One region of the Variimorphobacter sp. HTMS_6 genome, then DNA from elsewhere that is predicted to be linked to it. Evidence: a T-box and tRNA genes for the amino acid it is inferred to sense, from the RefSeq annotation. Region 1 holds a T-box; the other holds one or more tRNA genes.
The links. A T-box is a leader RNA that pairs with one kind of tRNA and senses whether it is charged. The one in region 1 lies ahead of serS (serine--tRNA ligase), so its partner is inferred to be a tRNA-Ser.
Positions count from the first base shown of each region.

Region 1 (11,254 bases):
CTTAATCATAGCTGTTATCTTGTTTTATAAAACGAGGTTTGGATTAAGGTTACGTTCCTGTGGGGAGCATCCCCATGCAGCGGATTCGGTTGGCATTAATGTATATCTGATGAGACACAGCGGTGTCGGAATATCCGGTTTATTAGGTGGTATCGGCGGATTCTTTTATTCGGTTGGGATTATGGATGGTAATGTTAACGGCCATACCGGCGTAGCAGGTTTCGGCTTCCTTGCGTTAGCTGTCATGATTTTTGGACAATGGAAACCGCTTCAAATTCTTTTTGCCGCATTATTCTTTGCGTTCCTTAGAACACTTGCTTACTCGGTGGCATTAATCCCTTACCTAAATAATCTAGGGATTAATCAGACCTACTATAAGATGCTTCCCTATGTGGCTACGATGTTGGTCTTAATCTTTACATCGAAAAGATCTCGTGCTCCAAAGGCGGAAGGGATTCCTTATGATAAGGGCAAACGTTAGTAGATTAACAATCATGATTAAAATAGTATCCAGAATTAATTAGTATACTAGGTTCTCAATTAAAATAAGGGTGGTTGTAATTGTTGATCCTGAGGGATCATCGTTCAACCACCCTTATAAAATTATAATATAATGAAAGAAGAGGATGTTGCAAAATAATAATTTGAAAGAATAATGTTATTTTGCAACATCTCCACAAAGTTTTTGGCTGTGTAATCCTAGGCTCTAACTTTATATACGCGTAAAATATGTGCAGGAATTGATGTAAATTATTAAAAGTTTATGATATTTTCCGGAAACATTTTCATTATGAGGAATTTATGATATACTTATACAATTCGAAGGATTACTTCGGATATTACTGATGCGATTATCGAAGTAACGTAATGATTTAACGGAGGACACATGTTTGGATATGTAGTAATTAATAAGCCGGAATTGAAAATGAAGGACTTTTATAAATATAAGGCTTATTATTGTGGTTTGTGTAAGACACTGAAAGAGAAATACGGTCGATTTGGACAGATGACATTGTCCTATGATATGACTTTTTTGATTCTTTTACTCACTTCATTATATGAGTCAGATACCACAAGGGAGAAGAATCGATGTATCACACATCCGATTCGTAAGCATGATACTCTTTGTAATGAAATAACGGAATATGTTGCAGATATGAATATAGCACTTACCTACCATCATTTGTTAGATGACTGGCAGGATGAGAAAAGCGTAATGGGACTTGCAGGTGCAAAGATAATTAAACATAACTATCGAAAAATTGAAAAGAAATATCCAAGACAATGTTTAAGGATTCAAGAGTGTTTGACACGCTTACAAGAATGTGAACGAAAGAAGGATACTGATATTGATGCAGTGGCCGGATGCTTTGGGGATCTGATGTCAGAACTGTTTGTCTATCAACAGGATATGTGGGAGCAGAGCCTAAGAAATGTAGGTTTTTATATGGGAAAATTTATCTATATATTAGATGCTTATGATGATGTTGAGAAGGATATAAAAAAACGAAGTTACAACCCATTTGTAGAAAAGTTCGAAAGTGAATCATTTGATGAATATTGCGGCAATCTTCTGAATATGATGATAGCGCAATGCACCAATGAATTTGAGAAGCTGCCATGCCTCGTGGATGTGGATATTATTCGAAATATTCTTTATGAGGGAGTTTGGACGAAATATAATAAAATACATGATGATAGATTAAAAAGGAAGGAACAAGGAAATGATAACGAATCCGTACAAGATACTTGACGTATCACCTAATGCATCAAATGAAGAAATTAAAAAGGCTTATAGAGAATTAAGCAGAAAATATCACCCGGATTCCTATGTGAATAATCCTCTATCAGGGCTTGCAGAGGAAAAATTCAAGGAAGTTCAGGAAGCTTATAGCCAAATTATGCAGGAGAGAGAGAACGGATATAGTGGCGTTAACAGCTCCGCAAATAATGAAACTGATGAGATGAGAATGGTTTTTAATTACATCAATGCCGGAAACTATATGGAAGCTTTGAAGACATTATCACGTATTCCACTTCGTAACGGCAGATGGTATTACTATAGCGCGGTAGCCAATGCCGGTGTCGGAAATAATGTTATGGCGTTTGATCATGCCAGACAGGCGGTAAATATGGAGCCGGACAATCAGGAGTATCGTGATTTTTTAAATCATATGCAGTCTCAAGGGCAACAATATCAGAATAATCGCTACGGTGGTTACGGTACCTACGGTGGAGGCAATGCTGGCGGAGGTTATGGAAGAGGCTTCGGAACAGGTAATCTTTGCTGTGATTTATGGTGCGCGGATTCCTGTTGCGAGTGTATGGGAGGAGATATAATACCGTGCATTTAAATGCGAAAAAATTATCTTTTTTGGGTCTTTTATTATCCATATGTGTAGTTTTGATTATTTTAAGCGGTATCTTGGAATTTAATACGTTATTTTTGTTGGCAGCAGCTTCCTTTTGTGTCGGGATTGCCTTTCGTGAAACCAATATCCGATTCGCATTCGGATTTTATCTTGCAGGGCTGATCCTTGGTTTGCTTCTGGCACCGAATAAATTATATTGTATCACTTATAGTGCAATGGGAATGTATCTTCTTATTATTGAATACTCCTATGATAAGTTATTGATGATGAAGAACCCTGCTAGCCGAAGAAAAGTGAGTTGGATTATAAAATACGTTGTATTTAATCTGATGTATATACCGGCTGTGATATTCCTACCCAAACTATTCTTTGCCGGTACGATTGATCAAAGAATTATATTGACGATGGTGGTAGGTGGTCAGGGAGCTATTCTAATCTTTGACATGGCATATCAATACTTTCAACGATTTGTATGGGGGAAGTTCAGACATAATCTGAAGTTGTGATAGAAATGATAAGATTCAATTCTCTGATTTATAGAGGGTAGTTCAATCGATGAGTCAGCAATGATCGTAGCAAATAAAGCATATATAAAGTATATATAAAAAGAACGCCTGTAGAGGAAATATCCTTCTTATAGGCGTTCTTCTTTTGCTTGTATAAATCTAATGATAACTTAATCCACTTATGTGATTCGCATTACTAGAAATTTGAGTAAGTGTGTATTAATGTTTTGTATAACAACGATATTAGTGACGCTTATGAGCTCTATCTTTAATGCCTTCCGGAAGAGCAATCATTGCTGGCAAGAAGACAGGAAGCATAATAAAGCAAAGAACCAATAATCCTGTAATAACTGCAACTGAAAGCTCGATTAAAAGAATGAGACCGGATGGCATCAGTGTTGCAAACGTACCACCAAGAATAATAGCCGCTGCGGATACAACGCCGCCGATATGCTTGCAGGCGGTAATAATTGCCTCCTGTGGTGATAAATCCGGATATTCCTTAAATCGCATCATCAAGAAGATACTATAGTCAACGCCCAGAGATACGATAGCAATAAAGGCGAAGAACGGTACAAATGATGAGATTCCGGCGTATCCAAGTATATTAATAAATATAGTGTTTATTACAAACATTGCAATGTAATACGAACCTACCAGTGCAAATGTAATGAAAACTGGTGTCCAGAAGGAACGGATTACAAGTAGTAGAATAAGGAACACACCGATTAATACGATGATTATCATTCTATTTAAGTCTCGATTCAGGATATTATTGGTATCGTTTGTTGTAGCGCTTGGTCCGGATACCCCACTTTTTGCATTGTTTAACACGGTGCCCTTTAATGCTCCTGATACAGTTTTATTGATTGCGGTAACAGTGCTTAAGGAATCCTTCGCATAAGGATCATCATTAAGTGCTACCGTCAACTTCGTAATGGTTCTGTCCTTAGACATATACATGTCGAGTGCTTTCTTAAAGTTCGCATCCGTTAACGCTTCCTTTGGAATATAAAAGGTCTTGCTGGAATTGAGCTGGGTAAGGAAGTTGTTTGTTTGGTCAAGTCCATTGGAGATTTGTTTTAAGCCGTCGTTTACATCGGAGAGCTTTGTGCCGAAATCACCAAAACCAGCTAAACCATCTGATAATAACTTCTGACCTTTTTCCATATCGCCAAGACCGTTTGTGACTTTTTCCATATTAGTAATGATGGTAGTCATACCATTTGAAGCCTGGTTAAGACCACTTTCGAGTTTTTCAAGCCCAGCTACAATCTGAGTTAAACCGTTATTTATTTTAATTAAATTCTTATTAACAACATCAAAGTTAGAGGTAACTGCGTTATAATTTTTATTTAAGATTTGAATGCCCTGAGGAGTAACATCCTTTAAGTTTAGTAATATTCCGTCGATGGTTTGTTGCAATCCGATAAAGGTAGGATCACTTTTAAGCTCTGGATGGGAAGCGGATAATCCTCCTACCATTAACTTCATCTGGTTTAATGCATCTTTAACACCTAGCAGCGCTGCGGAAGCACCCTGATAATTTGCTCCCATTTGAACATATCCTGCCTGCATTTTGGTATAGCCATCCGATAAAGCGGTTATGGCACCATTCATCGTTTTTAAATTATCGTGTATCTGAGATAAACCGTTTGAAATAGATTCTGAATTGGTGGAACCGTTATTGATGCCGTTTTTGATTTTCTTTAGTCCGTCGGTTAAAGAGGACACTCCGTTTTTTAGATCCTTGGTACCGTCAGTCATCTTGTTTACCTGAGAAAAATCAGAGTCGGATAATTTATCCTGGGCTAATTTTAAACCGTCATATATTTCGTTTACGCCGCCCTTTGTCTGGGATAAGCCGTCGGTTACTGTCTCCATATTTTTACCTATGTAAAAATTCTCGATTTGTTTTCCTTCCGGCTGTGTAGCGGAAGACACCTTGGAGACACCTTTCAATCTCTGAAGTCTGGTAGTAATATCGTCGATAACGGTTAAGCCTTCATTATTATCAAGTGCTTTATCTGTTTCGATAACAACCGTAACTGGCATTGCTTGCCCTTTGCCGAAATGGTCGGATACAATAGAGAAGCCTTTGGTTGAGTTATATGAATTACCGAGCTCGCTGATTGTATCAAAGTTAAGTTTTTGTTGGTGGAAGATTACAGTGGTTCCTATAATCAAAGCAATAACCAAGCCGGATATTACTGGATGTCTTGTAGATAAGCTGGCAATTTTATCCCATGTTTTGCTTTCCTTGTGTCCGGTGGTACTCTTAGAAGGCCAGAATAATTTCGCACCTAAGATCTTCATAGCAAATGGTGTCAATGTAAGAATCTCAAGCAATAGCATGGTTGCACCGATAACAACAACAACCGCCGATTTATATACGGGAGATTCAGAGAATATTAAACTGAAGAAGGCGATTAATATGGTTAGTACACTGAATGCAATCGTTTTACCCGCTGTTTTGTAGGTTTTGATAATGGCATCATCCACGGATAAGCCGTTATAAAGTTCTTCTTTAAAACGATTAAATAGCAGGATGTTGTAATCTGTACCGATACCAAACAAAATCAATACAAGTAGCATTTGAGTAAGTGTAGTGACAGGGAAATTAAATTTATCAATTAACTGAGCCGCGATGCCCATTGATGTTAAATAGGAAAAGGCAACTGCAATTAGTGACACAAAAGGAATAATTACAGAGCGGAACATAATGATCAATATTAACAAAATAAAGATAACGGTTAAAACCGCACTTTTTTCAACACCCGAGGTGGAGGCCTTCAGATAATCATTGCTGATGAAATCTGCTCCGGTAAGATAGTGTTCTGCAGTGACATTCGTTAACTTACTATTAATTGCAGATTGAATATCATCCACTTCACGTTTCTGTTTGTCGAGCTTGAAGCTGACCATGAGAGTGGTACCGTCCTTAGAGATTAAAGATTCTTTTGCTTCGGGAATATTAAAGGGATCAATAATTTCATCCATGCTAAGATTGGATTTTTGATCCTTAATTGAATTGACTGCGGTTTCGATTTGCTTCATCTCATCATTTGTAATTTTATTTTTATTATAGAATACTAAGATGTTATTCGTACCTTTCGTCGTTTCCATTTTACTGAGTAGTGAGTCTGCCATCGCTGAAGGACTGTCGTTTCCGATTGGTGTTTGTCCTCGCTGTCTCAGTATTGCATTCACATCAGGTTGAAAGAACGTAAGCAAGAATGTTGCAATCAGCCAGAATGCTAAGATAAACCAGCGATATTTTAGAATGTGTTTCATGTATTAACTCCTTTCATTATCAAGCTGTAAACCAACTGATGTCCATTAATAAACAACAGAGTGTTGATTTATCATCAATTATGAAATATAATACACACAGAGACGGTTTACAACCATCAGTATTATTTTTTATGAGGAATTCTCCACATTTTAAAAAGAAATGTTGGTTATTAATAAAAAATTTATAATTAGATCCAGCTATGTTTATTGTGATTTCATAGGGTGGATAAAGGAGAGAATGAAGAGTGAAAGATAAATCTTTTACTCTGCGCATAAATCATGCGCATGAATGGAGGTAAAGATGAACAGTGAAAAAGTTGATCGGCGAATAAAGTATACAAAAATGCTGTTAAGAAACAGTTTAGTGGATTTGATGAGAGAGTATCCTATTTCAAAAATATCCGTAAAAATGCTGTGTGAGAAAGCTGATATTAATAGAAGCACCTTCTATGCCCATTATACGGATCAATTTGACTTGTTAAAAAAGTTGGAACGAGAGGTGATATCCGAATTTGAACGACAAATTGAAAGTCAATGCTTTCAAAGGCATAATAGGGAATCCGTTAATTGGCTGAATGAAATTCTTATGTACGTAGCGGAGAATGCAGAATTATGTAAAGTGCTGTTGGGTGATAACGGAGATCCTGACTTTCAGAGAGAAATCATGCGATTGGCGCAGCAGAAAACCATTACTGAACTGAAGAATTATAAAAATATTGATACAAGAACCTCGGAATATCTTCAAAGCTTCACAGTAACTGGGGCGTTAAATGTGGTACAGAAGTGGTTGCAGGATGGAATGATTGAATCGACCGAGCAGATGGCCGAATTTACTTCCCTACTATTATATAAGGGTATTTCTGCATTTCGCAACTCATAGTAGATAAAATAATATTATAATTCGTTAATAAACCGATTATGAAGTTTGTTGTGGCCAAGAATGGAGTAATATAATTAACAATAGTTTTAAGAACGGCTTATCATGGGATTGCGATCTCAAATGATAAGCCGTTTTTAAACTATATTGTATTTTTCTGTTGTTCAATCATGTTGCTTTTGGCACAGATTTATTTGATTACGGTCTGGCCGCCCATATATGGCTGAAGTGCAACCGGGATATTGATAGAACCATCTTCGTTGAGGTTGTTCTCAAGGAAAGCGATTAACATTCTTGGAGGAGCAACAACTGTGTTATTTAATGTGTGTGCGAAGTACTTACCGTCTTCACCAACTACACGAATCTTTAAGCGACGTGCCTGTGCATCTCCTAAGTTTGAGCAGCTACCTACCTCGAAGTATTTCTTTTGGCGAGGGGACCATGCTTCCACGTCGATGGATTTTACTTTCAGATCTGCAAGGTCACCGGAGCAACATTCAAGCGTTCTTACCGGTACGTCTAAAGTGCGGAATAAGTCTACTGTATTCTGCCACAATTTATCAAACCATGCCATACTGTCCTCTGGCTTACATACTACGATCATTTCCTGCTTTTCGAACTGATGGATACGATATACGCCTCTTTCCTCTAAGCCGTGTGCACCTTTTTCTTTACGGAAACAAGGAGAGTAGCTGGTTAAAGCCTGAGGTAAGGTGTCGGAAGGGAGTATCGTATCGATATATTTACCAATCATGGAGTGTTCGCTGGTACCGATGAGGAACAAATCTTCCCCCTCGATTTTGTACATCATAGCTTCCATCTCAGCAAAGCTCATAACTCCGGTAACAACCTCGCTACGAATCATATAAGGCGGAATACAATAGGTAAAACCGCGGTCTATCATGAAATCTCTTGAATAGGAGAGAACAGCCGAGTGGAGTCTTGCAATATTACCCATAAGGTAGTAGAAGCCGTTACCTGCTACTTTTCTTGCACTATCAAGATCAATACCGTTAAGTTTTTCCATAATTTCAGTATGGTATGGAATTTCAAAATCAGGAACGACCGGTTCACCATAGCGTTGTACTTCAACATTCTCGTTATCATCCTTACCAATCGGAACGCTAGGATCAATGATATTAGGGATGGTCATCATGATCTTTTTGATTTTATCCTGTAACTCATTTTCCTTTGTTTCTAATTCGGCTAAACGTTCGGAATCAGCTGTTACCTGTTTCTTTAAATCTTCTGCCTCATCTCTTTTGCCCTGTGCCATGAGTCCACCGATCTGCTTTGAGATCTTGTTTCTTTCAAATCTTAAATTATCTGCTTCCTGCTTTGCGTTTCTGCTTTCTGCATCGAGGGCGATTACTTCATCAACGAAAGGAAGCTTATTGTCCTGAAATTTATTACGAATATTTTGTTTTACGATTTCAGGGTTTTCTCTGACAAATTTTAAATCTAACATTGTTTCCTCCATTTTGCTGAACATTCAGCTTTTTATTTTGGGTCTAAAGGCTTTTTGACGCTCAAACCTATAAATTAAAAAAATCCTATCAACCCACATATATAACATGGGACGAAAGGATTCCGCGTTGCCACCCAAATTGCCGGGCTATTTACCCGACCACTCAACAGTACGATAAAGGGTACTGACCTTCCGACTCATCGCCGGCAGCTCAAAAAGTGGAAAGATCCCTTGTTACACCGGTTCACACCAACCACCGGCTCTCTGAAGCAATTCTGGAATCGTAGCTTTTATCATTGCTGAAATAGTTATACAAGTTTTCTTGTATTATTTTATCTTATTATATAACCAATTATTCGATTTATCAAGTATTTCCTTAGGTTATTTTGGTATTTTGCAAATTACAGATGCTATTTTAAAGGTACAGATAATTGGGCAATAATTGGTAGATATGCCGGGCAAGTTGGGTAAAATTGTGGAATTGTCTATAAAAAAACAATCATTGACAATATACATCATAGTGAGATAAAATTGACGTGAATTAATCAATAATTTTCACATAGTGGTTGTATATCATTTACATAGAGATGTCTTAATTGTATGATTAATTACGCAAAATAATAAAAATAATTGGGCAAGGTGACTAAATTATGAATGAAATCTCTGTATTGATTTTATTTCCATTGGTAGCAGCGTTGATTATTTTCCTGGTTCGTAATGACAAAGTTAGGAATATGTTGGTTAGAATCAGTGCTGTAGGAACTGCTGCATTAACCGTAACAGTTACATATCTACATTTTAATAATGGAATAACCTTTACCTATCCGCATGAAGAAACAATTGATCTTGTATTGGCAGTTGTTGAGGTATTGGTAGCAATATTTATTATCACAGTTGGTATCAAAAGCAAGAAATATCTTGTGTCAGCTTTTTCTTTCGTTCAAACCGTATTGATTTTATTCTTTGAATTTACTCAAAAAGAAGGAATTGAAGTTAAAACTGCAATTGTTCTGGACAAACTTGCCATTATTATGGTACTGATTGTCGGGCTGGTCGGTAGCCTTATTTGTCTATATGCAGTTGGTTATATGAAAGACTATCATAAGCATCATAAGGAATATAAAGAGAGAAAGAGTTTCTTTTTTGCAATTCTTTTCTTGTTTTTATCTGCAATGTTCGGATTAGTATTATGTAATAATCTGACCTGGCTGTATTTCTGCTGGGAGCTTACAACTCTATGTTCTTTCCTTTTAATCGGTTATACACAGACAACGGAAGCAAGAAACAATGCGTTTCGTGCTTTGGTTATAAATTTAGGAGGAGGTCTTGCTTTTGCGGTTGCAATTGTATGGATTGGAACTCAGTTTCATACATTGGAATTATCTGAATTAGTGAGTAAGAATCCTGAGACAATGGTGCTTATTCCGGCGTTCTTATTAGCATTCGCAGCTTTGACCAAATCAGCGCAGTTACCGTTCTCCTCTTGGTTACTTGGAGCGATGGTTGCACCGACTCCAACCTCTGCTTTACTCCACTCTGCTACGATGGTAAAAGCAGGCGTATATCTCTTGATTCGTTTAGCTCCTTTGATTGGAGGCACTTATGTGGGAAAATCAGTAACACTAGTAGGAGGAATCACTTTCCTGGCGTGTTCGCTGATGGCAATCTCTCAAAGTGATGCTAAAAAAATCTTGGCATATTCTACCTTGGCTAATCTGGGATTGATAGTAATATGTGCCAGTGTTGGTTCACAGGAATCAATATGGGCTGCAATTTTATTGATAATCTTTCATGCTGTATCGAAATCTCTATTATTTATTTCGGTTGGTTCAGCTGAAAATCAGATTGGAAGCAGGGATGTAGAGAATATGGATATTCTTATGGGAGTGTCCACAAGGTTGGCAATATTTATGTTAATTGGTATCGCAGGAATGTTCCTGGCACCATTTGGTATGTTGATATCAAAGTGGGTTGCTATGAAAGCATTTATTGATTCTAACGATATTTTGACGGTGGTAATTCTTGCATATGGTAGTGCAGCTACTTTATTCTATTGGACAAAATGGATGGGTAAGCTAGTGTCAAATGCAAATATGAAAGATCGTGTGAAACAAGCGTTTCATTTGGATGAAAGTATACCGATTTTTATTCTTGGAATAATGGTTGTGTTGTCATGCTTTGGATTTCCAATTATCTCTAAATATGTACTGATTCCATATCTGTCAGGCATATTCGGTAATGAAGCGTTGACTCCGATTGGGGATAGTAACGTTTTATTAATGTTAATCATGCTTAGTATGTTAATTATATTACCATTGAGCTTTATTCCTATTTATAAAAATGATAAGCGAAGAAAAGCACCGATCTATATGGCAGGCGAGAACACCGGTGATAATGAAACCTTCAACGGCTCAATCGGAACAACTCGTAAAGTAGAACTGAGAAATTGGTATATGGAGAGTTACTTTGGAACGAAGAGGTTAACCTTTTGGAGTAATATCTTATCGATTATAACATTGGTAATTGGAGTGATATTTCTGTTAGGGGGGATGATTTAATATGATAATTACAATATTATTGGTTTTAGGAATAATCATTTTCGCACCTTTGGTTGGTGGATTTTTAACCGGTGTTGACCGTGTTATATCGGCGAGATTACAGGGAAGGCAGGGACCACCGGTATTACAGCCGTTTTATGATGTGTTCAAACTAATCAGCAAGGAATCCATTGAAGTGA
Region 1 covers NZ_AP046094.1:2,052,796-2,064,049, reverse strand. Annotated here, with positions in the region: gene AC6IWN_RS09325 (ABC transporter permease) at 1-481, shown strand, start outside; gene AC6IWN_RS09320 (DUF5685 family protein) at 887-1,753, shown strand; gene AC6IWN_RS09315 (J domain-containing protein) at 1,725-2,354, shown strand; gene AC6IWN_RS09310 (hypothetical protein) at 2,345-2,878, shown strand; gene AC6IWN_RS09305 (MMPL family transporter) at 3,122-6,172, opposite strand; gene AC6IWN_RS09300 (TetR/AcrR family transcriptional regulator) at 6,474-7,052, shown strand; gene serS (serine--tRNA ligase) at 7,240-8,517, opposite strand; T-box leader at 8,622-8,823, opposite strand; gene AC6IWN_RS09290 (NADH-quinone oxidoreductase subunit 5 family protein) at 9,168-11,075, shown strand; gene AC6IWN_RS09285 (respiratory chain complex I subunit 1 family protein) at 11,077-11,254, shown strand, end outside.

Region 2 (11,254 bases), 790 kb from region 1:
CGATGTGATGTCAATTAATTTACTTTTAGGTGATGAGACGGATCCCGTTGTATGGAGAGGACCGGTTATCGCAGGAACTGTAAAGCAGTTCTGGTCAGAGGTTATCTGGAGTGATGTGGATTATATGTTTGTTGATATGCCTCCAGGTACAGGTGATGTACCTCTTACGGTATTTCAATCCCTACCGGTTGACGGAATTATCATAGTTACCTCACCTCAGGAGTTGGTTTCCATGATCGTTGGAAAAGCAGTAAAGATGGCTCAGATGATGAATGTACCAATCCTTGGATTAGTTGAGAATATGTCATACTTTGTGTGCCCGGATTGTGATAAGGCTTATCCTATCTTTGGCGAGAGTAAGATTGAAGAGGTAGCTGCAAAGTATAATATTAGGAATTATGCCAAGCTTCCAATTAACCCTAAGCTTGCCGCGGCATGCGATAAGGGTATGATAGAATTATTCGAGGGCGATTGGCTGGATCAGTTAGCGGAAGTAATTCAATAAAGAATAGCGAAGGACAAAAAAGATGGCTAAACTATATTTTAAATACGGCGTTATGGGAAGCTCAAAAACAGCGCAGGCATTGATTACGAAGTTTAATTATGAAGAACGTGGTATGAGGGTATGGTTATTTAAGCCTCAAATCGATAGCCGTGATGGGGAAGGTATTGTAAGTTCGCGTGCCGGACTATCTGCAAAAGCCTCTGTTTTATCTGAGGACGAGGATGTTTATGAGGAATATCAAAAATTAGATAATCCAGTGGATGTAATCATTGTTGATGAGTGCCAATTCTTAACGGAAGAACAAGTAAACCAATTATCATATCTGGTCATCGATTTTGATGTACCGGTGATTTGTTTTGGACTAAGAGCGGATTTTAGAACGAAGATGTTTCCGGGAAGCAAACGTTTGATGGAAATAGCTGATTCTATAACGGAGATTAAAACGATCTGTTCCTGCGGTAGAAAAGCGACGGTGAATGTACGTCTGGATGCAAATGGTAAGATTGTGACAGAAGGGGAACAGATATTGATCGGAGGAAATGATCAATACACCTCTATGTGCTATCAATGTTTTATAAAGAATAGATAAACAAAACAAAGCAAGGGGTTATAGCAAAATCTGATCCGATCAGGATAAGTGATTATTTGCTGTGCCCCTTGCTTTTCTATGTCAAACTGTATCATATATGGATACGCTATCATATCTTTGTATTAATAGCATAATTCAGAGGTGGCAGTTATGCCGATGATGGGAGATATGGCGCCAAGCTTTCGTGCACCTACAACATTAGGGGAGATAGATTTTCCAAGGGATTATTATGGAAAATGGGTTGTACTATTTAGTTATAGAGCGGATTTTACACCGGTGAGTACTACAGAAATTATGATTTTTGCCTCCATGATAAATGAGTTTAAGGACATAGATGTTGAATTGATAGGAGTATCAGGGGATTCGTTATATTCCCATATTGCCTGGACTCGAAAGATCAAAGAACTGGTCTGGAAAGATAAAAAGCACATTGATATCACTTTTCCCTTGATTGCAGATGTAAAAAGTGAGATAGCGAAGGAGTATGGATTAGTGGGCTCTTCCGATCAAGACAGTTGCACATCGGGTTCGGTTTTTATTGTCGATCAGGTGGGAAAGATCAAGGCCATATTGCATTATCCGGCCTCGGTTGGGGTAAATATACAAGAAGTTAAAAGAATGGTAATTGCGTTACAAAAAGCGGGTGAGGAGCATGTGTTAATTCCTGCCCAGTGGCTTCCAGATGATGATGTGATGCTTCCAATACCCGAGAACTGCGGTGCGGCAGCAGAACGGATTGAGAAAATCAATGAAAACATCTACAGCGTCGATTGGTTTTTGAGCTTTAGACAGACTAATCTTATACCTGATGAGGAGGAAAAAATAATACCTGAAGTAAATCCCTATCCATCCGCATTTCCGGTGAGGCGAAGAACTAATTTCAGAAGATGATGTTAAGTGAGGCGCGAACAGTTGTATTCCTACTACTCACATGGTATTATAGTAATAAAGAATCGAATAGTTACTGAGGAGGATAAGTCATGAAGGTTTCAACAAAGGGTAGATATGCACTACGTTTAATGTTGGATTTGGCTTTAAATAATACCGGTGAATATATTACGATAAAAAGTATTGCAGCTAGACAGAACATCTCCGAGAAATATTTAGAGCAGATTATATCACTGTTAAACCGTGCAGGATATGTGAAAAGCATACGTGGAGCTCAGGGTGGTTATAAATTAATGAAAGCACCTACGGAATATACGGTAGGAATGATTCTTCGATTAACAGAGGGAAATTTAACACCAGTGGATTGTGTCGAGGATCTGACGAATGAATGCTCAAGAAGTGAAGGTTGTGTAACCAGAGAAGTGTGGGAAGAACTCTATGAAGCAATTAAGTCAGTGGTGGATCGGATCACACTCCAAGATCTTGTAGATAAGCATAAAAGAAAAGTTCCTTTGGATTTTTCTATATAAATTGGAAAAATATTATCAAATGAGGCTACTTTATAATTGTTGCTTTAAAGGAATTATGTTATATTGTCACGCAGTTATTTTATCAGTGCTTTATTTTATAGCATCTTTTCTAAGAATAATGATTTTGGAGTAGTCTCCTCTATAATGATATTGAAATAAATTACATTTCCTACTTGACAAATATTACAAGTGGGTTTAGTATAATTACCAAAGCATAGTAAATATGTATGAATAGTAGTTATTGCATGCATATCACAAATTTATCATGGAGGTATTCATTATGGCAAACGAAAAGAAACTGAGATTTGAAACTTTACAACTTCATGTAGGACAGGAAAAACCGGATAGCGCAACTGATGCAAGAAGTGTTCCGATTTACCAGACAACATCCTATGTGTTTGCAGATTCCGCACAGGCAGAAGCAAGATTTAACCTGAGTGAGGGTGGAAATATCTATACAAGAATTATGAACCCTACCTCTGATGTTTTTGAACAGAGAATTGCAGCATTAGAAGGTGGAGTAGCAGCGTTAGCAACTGCTTCCGGAGCTTCAGCGATTACATATGCAGTACAAAATATCGCACATGCCGGAGATCACATTGTATCTGCTTCCACAATTTATGGTGGTACATATAATCTCTTTGCTCACACTTTAGAAGACTTCGGAATTAAAACTACTTTTGTTGACTCCGATGATATTAGTAATTTTGAGAAGGCGATTCAGCCGAATACAAAAGCAATCTTTATTGAATCCTTAGGAAATCCGAACAGTAATATTATCGATATTGAAAAGGTTGCGGAGATTGCACACAATAATAAGATACCATTGATTGTAGACAATACCTTTGCAACACCATATTTACTTCGACCAATTGAGTACGGTGCAGATGTTGTAGTACATTCCGCTACCAAGTTTATCGGTGGACATGGAACAACACTCGGTGGTGTAATTATTGATGCTGGTAAGTTTGACTGGGAAGGTTCCGGTAAATTCCCGGGATTAACCGAACCAAATCCAAGCTATCATGGTGTACAGTTTACAAAAGCGGTTGGTGCATTAGCATATATCATCAAAGCAAGAGTAACCTTATTAAGAGATACCGGAGCTTCCATCAGCCCGTTTAACTCCTTCCTGTTACTTCAGGGACTTGAGACATTATCTCTTCGAGTAGAGCGACATATATATAATACATTAAAGGTGGTTGAGTTCTTGAATAATCATCCTAATGTTGAAAAGGTGAATCATCCTTCCTTGCCGAGCGATCCATACCATGAATTATATAATAAATTCTTCCCGAACGGCGGAAGTTCTATCTTTACTTTTGAGCTTAAGGGTGATGCGAATACAGCAAAAGCATTTATAGATAAATTGGAGATCTTTTCATTATTAGCAAATGTTGCTGATGTAAAATCACTGGTTATCCATCCGGCAAGCACAACTCATTCTCAATTGAATCCGGAAGAGCTTCTATCTGTAGGTATTAAACCAAATACCATTCGTTTATCGATTGGCACAGAACATGTTGATGATATCATTGAAGATTTAAAACAAGCTTTAGAAAATTAATATAAAAGGAGAACCGTTATGGCTGAGTTTAAGAAAAAAATTACAGAGTTAATTGGAAAGACACCACTACTAGAGTTGGCAAACTATAATCATATTCATAATCTTGATTCAAAGATTGTTGCTAAACTGGAATATTTTAATCCGGGAGGCAGCGTGAAGGATCGTATCGCAAAGAAGATGATTGAAGAGGCGCTAAAGAGTGGTCAAATTAATCAAGACACTGTAATTATTGAACCTACCAGCGGTAATACAGGGATCGGTCTTGCAAGCGTGTGCGCCAGTTACGGCTTGAAACTAATTATTACTATGCCTGAGACAATGAGTGTTGAACGAAGAAATCTTATGAAAGCCTACGGCGCAGAACTGATTCTTACCGAAGGACCGAAGGGAATGCAGGGTGCGGTTGATAAATCCATCGAATTAAATAAGGAGATCTCGAATAGTTTTATCCCTTCTCAATTTGAAAATCCGAATAATCCTAAAGTTCATGAGGAGACTACAGGTGTAGAGATTTGGGAAGATACCGAAGGAACAGTAGAAATCTTTGTAGCAGGTGTCGGTACCGGTGGAACCATTTCAGGAACAGGAGCTTATTTAAGATCTAAGAATCCCAATATCCAAATTGTTGCGGTAGAGCCGGCGGATTCTCCATTGTTATCGGAGGGAAGATTAGGATCCCATCGACTTCAGGGTCTTGGACCAAACTTTGTACCGGGAACATTGAACAAGAATATCTATAATGAGATTATCACAGTTACTACAGAAAATGCCTTTGAAACAGCAAGGGAAATCGCAAAAAAAGAAGGCGTTCTTGTAGGAATCTCATCCGGTGCAGCTCTTTGGGCAGCGACTCAGGTTGCAAAAAGACCGGAGAATGCAGGAAAGGTGATTGTAGTAATCTTACCGGATACCGGAGAGAGATATTTATCAATCGCTGATTTCTCCTAAAAAAAGGGTTTGGGTAAAAACCCTATTCATAAAAAATTAAGTATAGGAAGATAACTTTAACTGACCATAAACTAAACATTTTTATAATGCCATATTCTCAATTTGATTGTGATAAGGAGATTCCGTTATAAAATTGTTTATTTATGGTCAGTTTTTGAGGTTGTTTTTGATGTGATAAATTCTTGACTTGTAAAGTTATATCCCTTATAATGAATTGAATGTAATAAAATAATTGTGATGCACAAGAAAGCATAATCACAAATGAAAGAGTGTGCAGATATGTTAAAAAGCATGACAGGCTTTGGACGATGTGAAATCGCAGGAATGGATCGTAAAATAACGATTGAGATGAAAGCAGTGAATCACAGATACTGTGAGATTGCGATAAAAATGCCTAAGAAACTTGGCTTTTTTGAAGCGGGTATCCGCAATTTATTAAAGCAATATATAGGTAGAGGTAAGATAGATGTTTACATTACATACGAAGATTACACAGAGAATAACGTATGTGTAAAATATAACGCTGAATTAGCAAAAGAATATTTGACTAATTTAGAGAAGATAGGCAATGACTTTGGATTAGAAAATGATATTAGGGTGTCCACCTTGTCCAGATATCCAGATGTATTTACTCTGGAAGAGCAAACCATTGATGAAAAGGAATTATGGGAATTAGTCGAGGAGGCTGTGCGAACAGCTGCTGTAAAGTTTGTTGAGACAAGAATCGCAGAGGGTGCGAACCTTAAGAAGGATATATTCTCAAAATTAGATAATATGCTTAATCTGGTAGAGTTTATAGAGACCAGATCACCTGAGATTGTAAAAGAGTATCGTAATAAACTGATGACTAAGGTGAGTGAATTGTTGGGAGATACCAGAATTGATGAGGGTGTTCTCGCAACAGAAGTCACAATCTTTGCTGATAAAATCTGCGTGGATGAGGAAACAGTTCGATTGAAAAGTCATATTCTCAATATGAAGGATACTTTGAATGAGAATGATAATGTAGGTAGAAAGTTGGACTTCATTGCGCAAGAGATGAACAGAGAAGCGAATACAATATTATCGAAGGCAAATGACTTAGAGGTAACCAATAAAGCAATTGACTTAAAGACTGAGATTGAAAAAGTCAGAGAGCAAATTCAGAATATCGAATAGAAGTTGGCGAAATGAGGAATAACTTTGAGTAAGTTAGTGAATGTAGGCTTTGGAAATGTAGTGAACTCCGGAAAAATAATCAGTATAATCAGCCCTGAGGCGGCACCGATCAAACGAATGATACAAACAGCTAAAGATCAGGGTATGGCAATCGATGCGACTTGTGGAAGAAGAACAAAGGCAGTGATTGTTACGGAGAGTGGACATTTGATCCTATCCTCCCTGTTACCGGATACGATTGCAGGAAGAGTAAATCAAAAAGGAATTTCAGAGATACAAGATAATACACCGAGTGAGTAATCAGGATTATTATGATATGATAATAAATATTAAATGAAAGAGATTGGAAGGAGATTTAATTATGTTGCATCCATCATATACAGATTTAATGAAAGTAGTAAATAGCGAGGTAGAACCGGGTGAGCAGCCTGTTGTAAACAGTAGATATTCAATCGTAATCGCTACTGCAAGACGTGCAAGACAAATTATCGACGGTGCTATGCCTTTGGTAAATGTTACTTATCCGAAACCACTTTCCATCGCTGTAGAAGAATTAAACCGCTCTAAGGTAAAGATTGTTGGAGATGATGAAACTCCAGAAGAGCAAGAACAACAAAACGATACGAATGGAACAACTGAAGCTTAATTTATTGTATCGATAATTGTATAAGCAAGAGTGAAAATTATGACAGCACTTTCATACAATCTGATATGAAAGTGCTTTGTATTTACGCGAAGCTATGGCTATACAGTGATAAGTGATGATTGAATAACGCTCTATTGCCATACTTTGCATAGATTAAAGGGATATGTTTAAGGAAATGGAGGGAATGGCTTGGTGTCAAATGATCCGGAAGAAGAAAAGACAGATTTGGAAAAAGTGAAAGCCTTCTCAAGAGGAAATAATTCTATAAACTCTGATATAAATGGGCTTATAGATGAGGAAACTACCTATCAAGATTTTGAAGAGCCATATGAAATAGTGGATGAAACAGCAAAGGAAAAACAAAAGAAACCAAGTAAAAAGGGTCTGTTTATTGATTTGATTTTCTACCTTATTCTGATCTTTGTGGTTGTGTATATTATCCCGAATTATGTGATACAGAGAACCTATGTCGATGGGGATTCCATGTTAAATACATTACATAATGGTGATCAACTCTATGTTGAAAAGCTCTCCTATCGATTTGATGCTTTAAAGCGATTTGATATAATTGTATTTTATCCTTACGGAAGAGAGCAATCAGACTATTATGTGAAGCGAATAATTGGCCTTCCTGGAGAAACTGTTCAGATAATCGGTAGTGATATATATATAAATGGTAAAGTATTAAAGGAACATTACGGCAAGGATCCAATTACGGAGGCAGGAAGAGCCGCGAATCCGATTAAATTGGCAAAGGATGAGTACTTTGTACTTGGTGACAATCGGGCGATTAGTAGGGATAGTAGATTTAAACAGGTCGGTAATGTAAAACGAGAAAATATCGGCGGTCGTGCAATGTTTCGCATCCTACCGTTTAGCCGATTCGGGACGATCAATTAATACAAAAAACAGAACGATTTGTGCTTGCAATTTGTATATGAATTAGGTAGAATAGTTTATGTTCTGTTCTGTAGTCAGGAGTATAGGTTATGAAGGTAATCAGAGAGCATATAAAAACAAAAAGCTTTAAACAATTCTATCTTTTGTATGGTTCAGAAGAATATTTAAAAAAGCTATATCGAGACAAATTAAAAGATGCGATTCTAACCGATGACAATGAGATGAACTTTTCTTATTATGAAGGAAAGAATGTAGATCCGTTAAAAGTGGCAGAGGTGGCAAACACATTACCGTTCTTTAGTGAGTTTCGCTTAATTATAATTGAAAACAGCGGACTATTCAAAAGCCAGAGTGATATGAGTGAAATACTTGATAAAGCACCTGACAGTACGATTACAATATTCGTTGAGAGTGAAATTGATAAGAGAAATAAACTCTTTAAAATGATACGTGATCGTGGAACTGTATCTGAAATGAATGGATTAGATGAGAGAAATTTAAAATTGTTTGTAGCATCATTATTTGAACAGAACAGTAAAAAAATTACCGAGGCTACGATTAATAATCTTTTAGATAAGACCGGAACGGATATGATAAATATCTGTAATGAGGTTGAGAAGATAAATAGCTATGCCATAGATCGTGATGTGATTACACTGCAGGATATTGATGCGGTTGTTACAACTCAGATTAACGGCAAGATATTTCAGATGATTGATGCAATCGGAAGTCAACAGTCTGCGAAAGCTCTTGATTTATACTATGATTTATTATCAGTACGAGAGAAGCCAATGTCTATCTTGTTTTTAATTATTAGACATTTCAATATCATGCTTCAAGTAAAGAATCTGCAGTCGCTTGGTCATAATTCGGCTTCTATCAGTGAAAAAGTTGGGATACCACCTTTCTCGGTAAATAAGTATGTTGCTCAATCCAGGAATTTTACTTCAAAAAGATTAAAGGAAGCGTTGGAGTTTGGAACAGAAGTGGAAGAGCAAATTAAAACCGGAAGAATGATCGAGAAAATCGGTGTTGAACTATTTATATTAACCTTTAGTAAGAGCGAAGTTACAAAATAAAAGTAAATACCTGAGTGATTTGAACTGAGAATAATCTGTTCAGAGAATTTGGTTATTATATATGGAAACGTATCGAAGAGGTCATAACGGCCCTGACTCGAAATCAGGTAGTCCCTAACGGGGCTCGTGGGTTCGAATCCCACCGTTTCCGTTATCATAAGGCTTAAAATCGTAGAGAATATGCGGTTTTGAGCCTTTTTTACGGAAATACCTTGGTTGGTGTATCACTATTATTAAAGTCTTTCGGATAAAGAATTGACAAAAGAATCAATTACTCGCCCACAGGAGTCTACGTCAACAAGACAAAATATTACATAATTCAATTTAAAAATGCAACGGATAACGAGCTTAATTGTGAGGGTTTTATTATAGCGAAGAAGGTATTTACTGAAATTGGTAGATGGCTTATAATGGAATTATTAAAGTGAATGGGGAGATTGTTATGAAAAAAGCTTTGATACATTATTTTAGTGGAACCGGTAACTCACTAATGGCTGCGACGCAGCTTATCAGAGAGAAGTGTTTAAGTGATTATGAATTCACATTTCATCCAATCGAGAAGGGGAAGCGCAGCGATATAAAGGACTATTCTCTTCATTTGTTTTTCTTTCCTGTGTTTGCAACCTCCGTTCCGCATATTGTACGTAAATACATTCGTAACCTAGAGACGGGTAATATGGCTAAAACGGTGGTAATATCTACGAATGGAAAGATCTCTATACGCTTTCGGGATGGTTATCAGGGATGGGCGCTACATCAAGCCAGGATATACTTGAAGGCAAAGCATTATGATGTTGTAATTAGTGAAACGCTTGATCTTCCATATAACGTAACAATTGTGGCACCACCTAGAAATGAAACAGCTAATAAAATAATACTTACAGAAGGGCTGAAGCCGCTCTCTATAATAGCAAACCGAATAGCGGAGCATCAGAGCTATCATCGTAGGATATTTCCAATCAACTTTCTGTGGAGCATACCCTTTGGAGTGTTATATTCCTTGCTCGGACGAAGAGGCTTTGGTAAGTTGTTTGGAGCGGATGCCTCCTGTAATCAGTGTAAACAATGCGTTCGTGAATGTCCGGTTCAAGCGATTCGATCGGATGGAAGGAGTATTCGTTGGAAATTAAACTGTGAAGGGTGTTTAAGATGTATTAATTCCTGCCCGAAGCATGCTATCCAAACCTCAACTGCACGCATTGTGCTATCGTTTGGAGCTATGTTCTTAAATCCTTTCTACCTGCTATACCCGAATGTGAGAGATAAATTTAGTGCAGACTTAAATCCATTCATAGTACATACAATCGGAGCAGTTTACGTAATATTATCGGTCTTGTTATTCTGGTTACTACTTGACCAATTAATTATATTCTTATCGAGATTTACTGTCTTCCGTAAGATATTCGGCTTTGGACATACCAGATTCTATGGAAGATATCAGGCGAAAAAATTTAGCGAATAGACCAATTCTTACTCGTGTTGCTTTAGAATTGTAGCCAAGCGTTTAATTCCCTCATTTATTGTGTTGGTATCTGAATTTGTATAATTAAGACGCATTGTATTAACACGCTCCCTGTAAGTATAAAAAGGGTCTCCCGGGACAAATAGTACCTTTGCGTCGGTAGCTTCCTTAATTAAATCAATGGTGGGTAATCCGTTATGTAGGGTTGCCCATATAAACATACCACCGACCGGAGTAGTATAGGATACATAGCCCGGAAAAAACTCCTTCATTGAGTGAAGCATCGTATTACATTGTGACTGATATAGGGACTTGATTTTGGTGATATGCTCCTCATAATCATTATGTTTCAGGTAGTCATAGATTAAATACTGGCCAAAGATATTCGTGTGCAAATCGGAGCCCTGCTTTGCAGTTATAACATGCTGCATAATTTCCTTGTTCTTTGTACAAAGAAAACCCAATCTCATGCCAGGAGTAATTGTTTTTGAAAAGGAGCCAAAAAGTACGCTGTTTTCTAATTTGTTCGCTCCGATATATGGAAGTGTTTTACCATCAAAACAAAGTTCACTATAGGGGTCATCCTCAACGAGCACAACATTGTATCTTTGTAGTATCTTATATACCGCCTCACGCTTTTCCTTCGAATAGGAGAGGCCGGTCGGATTCTGATAATTTGGCACACTATAAAAGATCTTAACCTTATTTTTTTTCAGTGCTTCCTCCAACTCATTCAGATTTACGCCGTCCTCTTCCAAGGTCAACGGTATAAATTCCGGCTCGAATAATGAGAAGGCTTGGATCGCACCAAGATATCCGGGTTCCTCAATTAATATTTTATCCCCTTTATTAATAAATACTTTACCTAACAGATCCAGTCCTTGCTGAGAACCGGTGGTGATCATAATATCCTCCGGTGAAAAATCTAATCCAAATCGCTTCTTATAACGAGCCGCTATATATTGTCTGAGCGGAAAATACC
Region 2 covers NZ_AP046094.1:1,259,072-1,270,325, forward strand. Annotated here, with positions in the region: gene AC6IWN_RS05620 (P-loop NTPase) at 1-505, shown strand, start outside; gene AC6IWN_RS05625 (thymidine kinase) at 528-1,094, shown strand; gene AC6IWN_RS05630 (peroxiredoxin) at 1,245-1,985, shown strand; gene AC6IWN_RS05635 (RrF2 family transcriptional regulator) at 2,075-2,512, shown strand; gene AC6IWN_RS05640 (O-acetylhomoserine aminocarboxypropyltransferase/cysteine synthase family protein) at 2,793-4,079, shown strand; gene cysK (cysteine synthase A) at 4,098-5,027, shown strand; gene AC6IWN_RS05650 (YicC/YloC family endoribonuclease) at 5,307-6,185, shown strand; gene AC6IWN_RS05655 (DUF370 domain-containing protein) at 6,210-6,485, shown strand; gene rpoZ (DNA-directed RNA polymerase subunit omega) at 6,547-6,831, shown strand; gene lepB (signal peptidase I) at 7,024-7,731, shown strand; gene holA (DNA polymerase III subunit delta) at 7,821-8,810, shown strand; tRNA gene AC6IWN_RS05675 (tRNA-Ser) at 8,874-8,961, shown strand; gene AC6IWN_RS05680 (EFR1 family ferrodoxin) at 9,253-10,272, shown strand; gene AC6IWN_RS05685 (aminotransferase-like domain-containing protein) at 10,281-11,254, opposite strand, start outside.
Region 2: it encodes a tRNA-Ser, which carries the amino acid that the T-box ahead of serS (serine--tRNA ligase) is inferred to sense. The anticodon was not compared.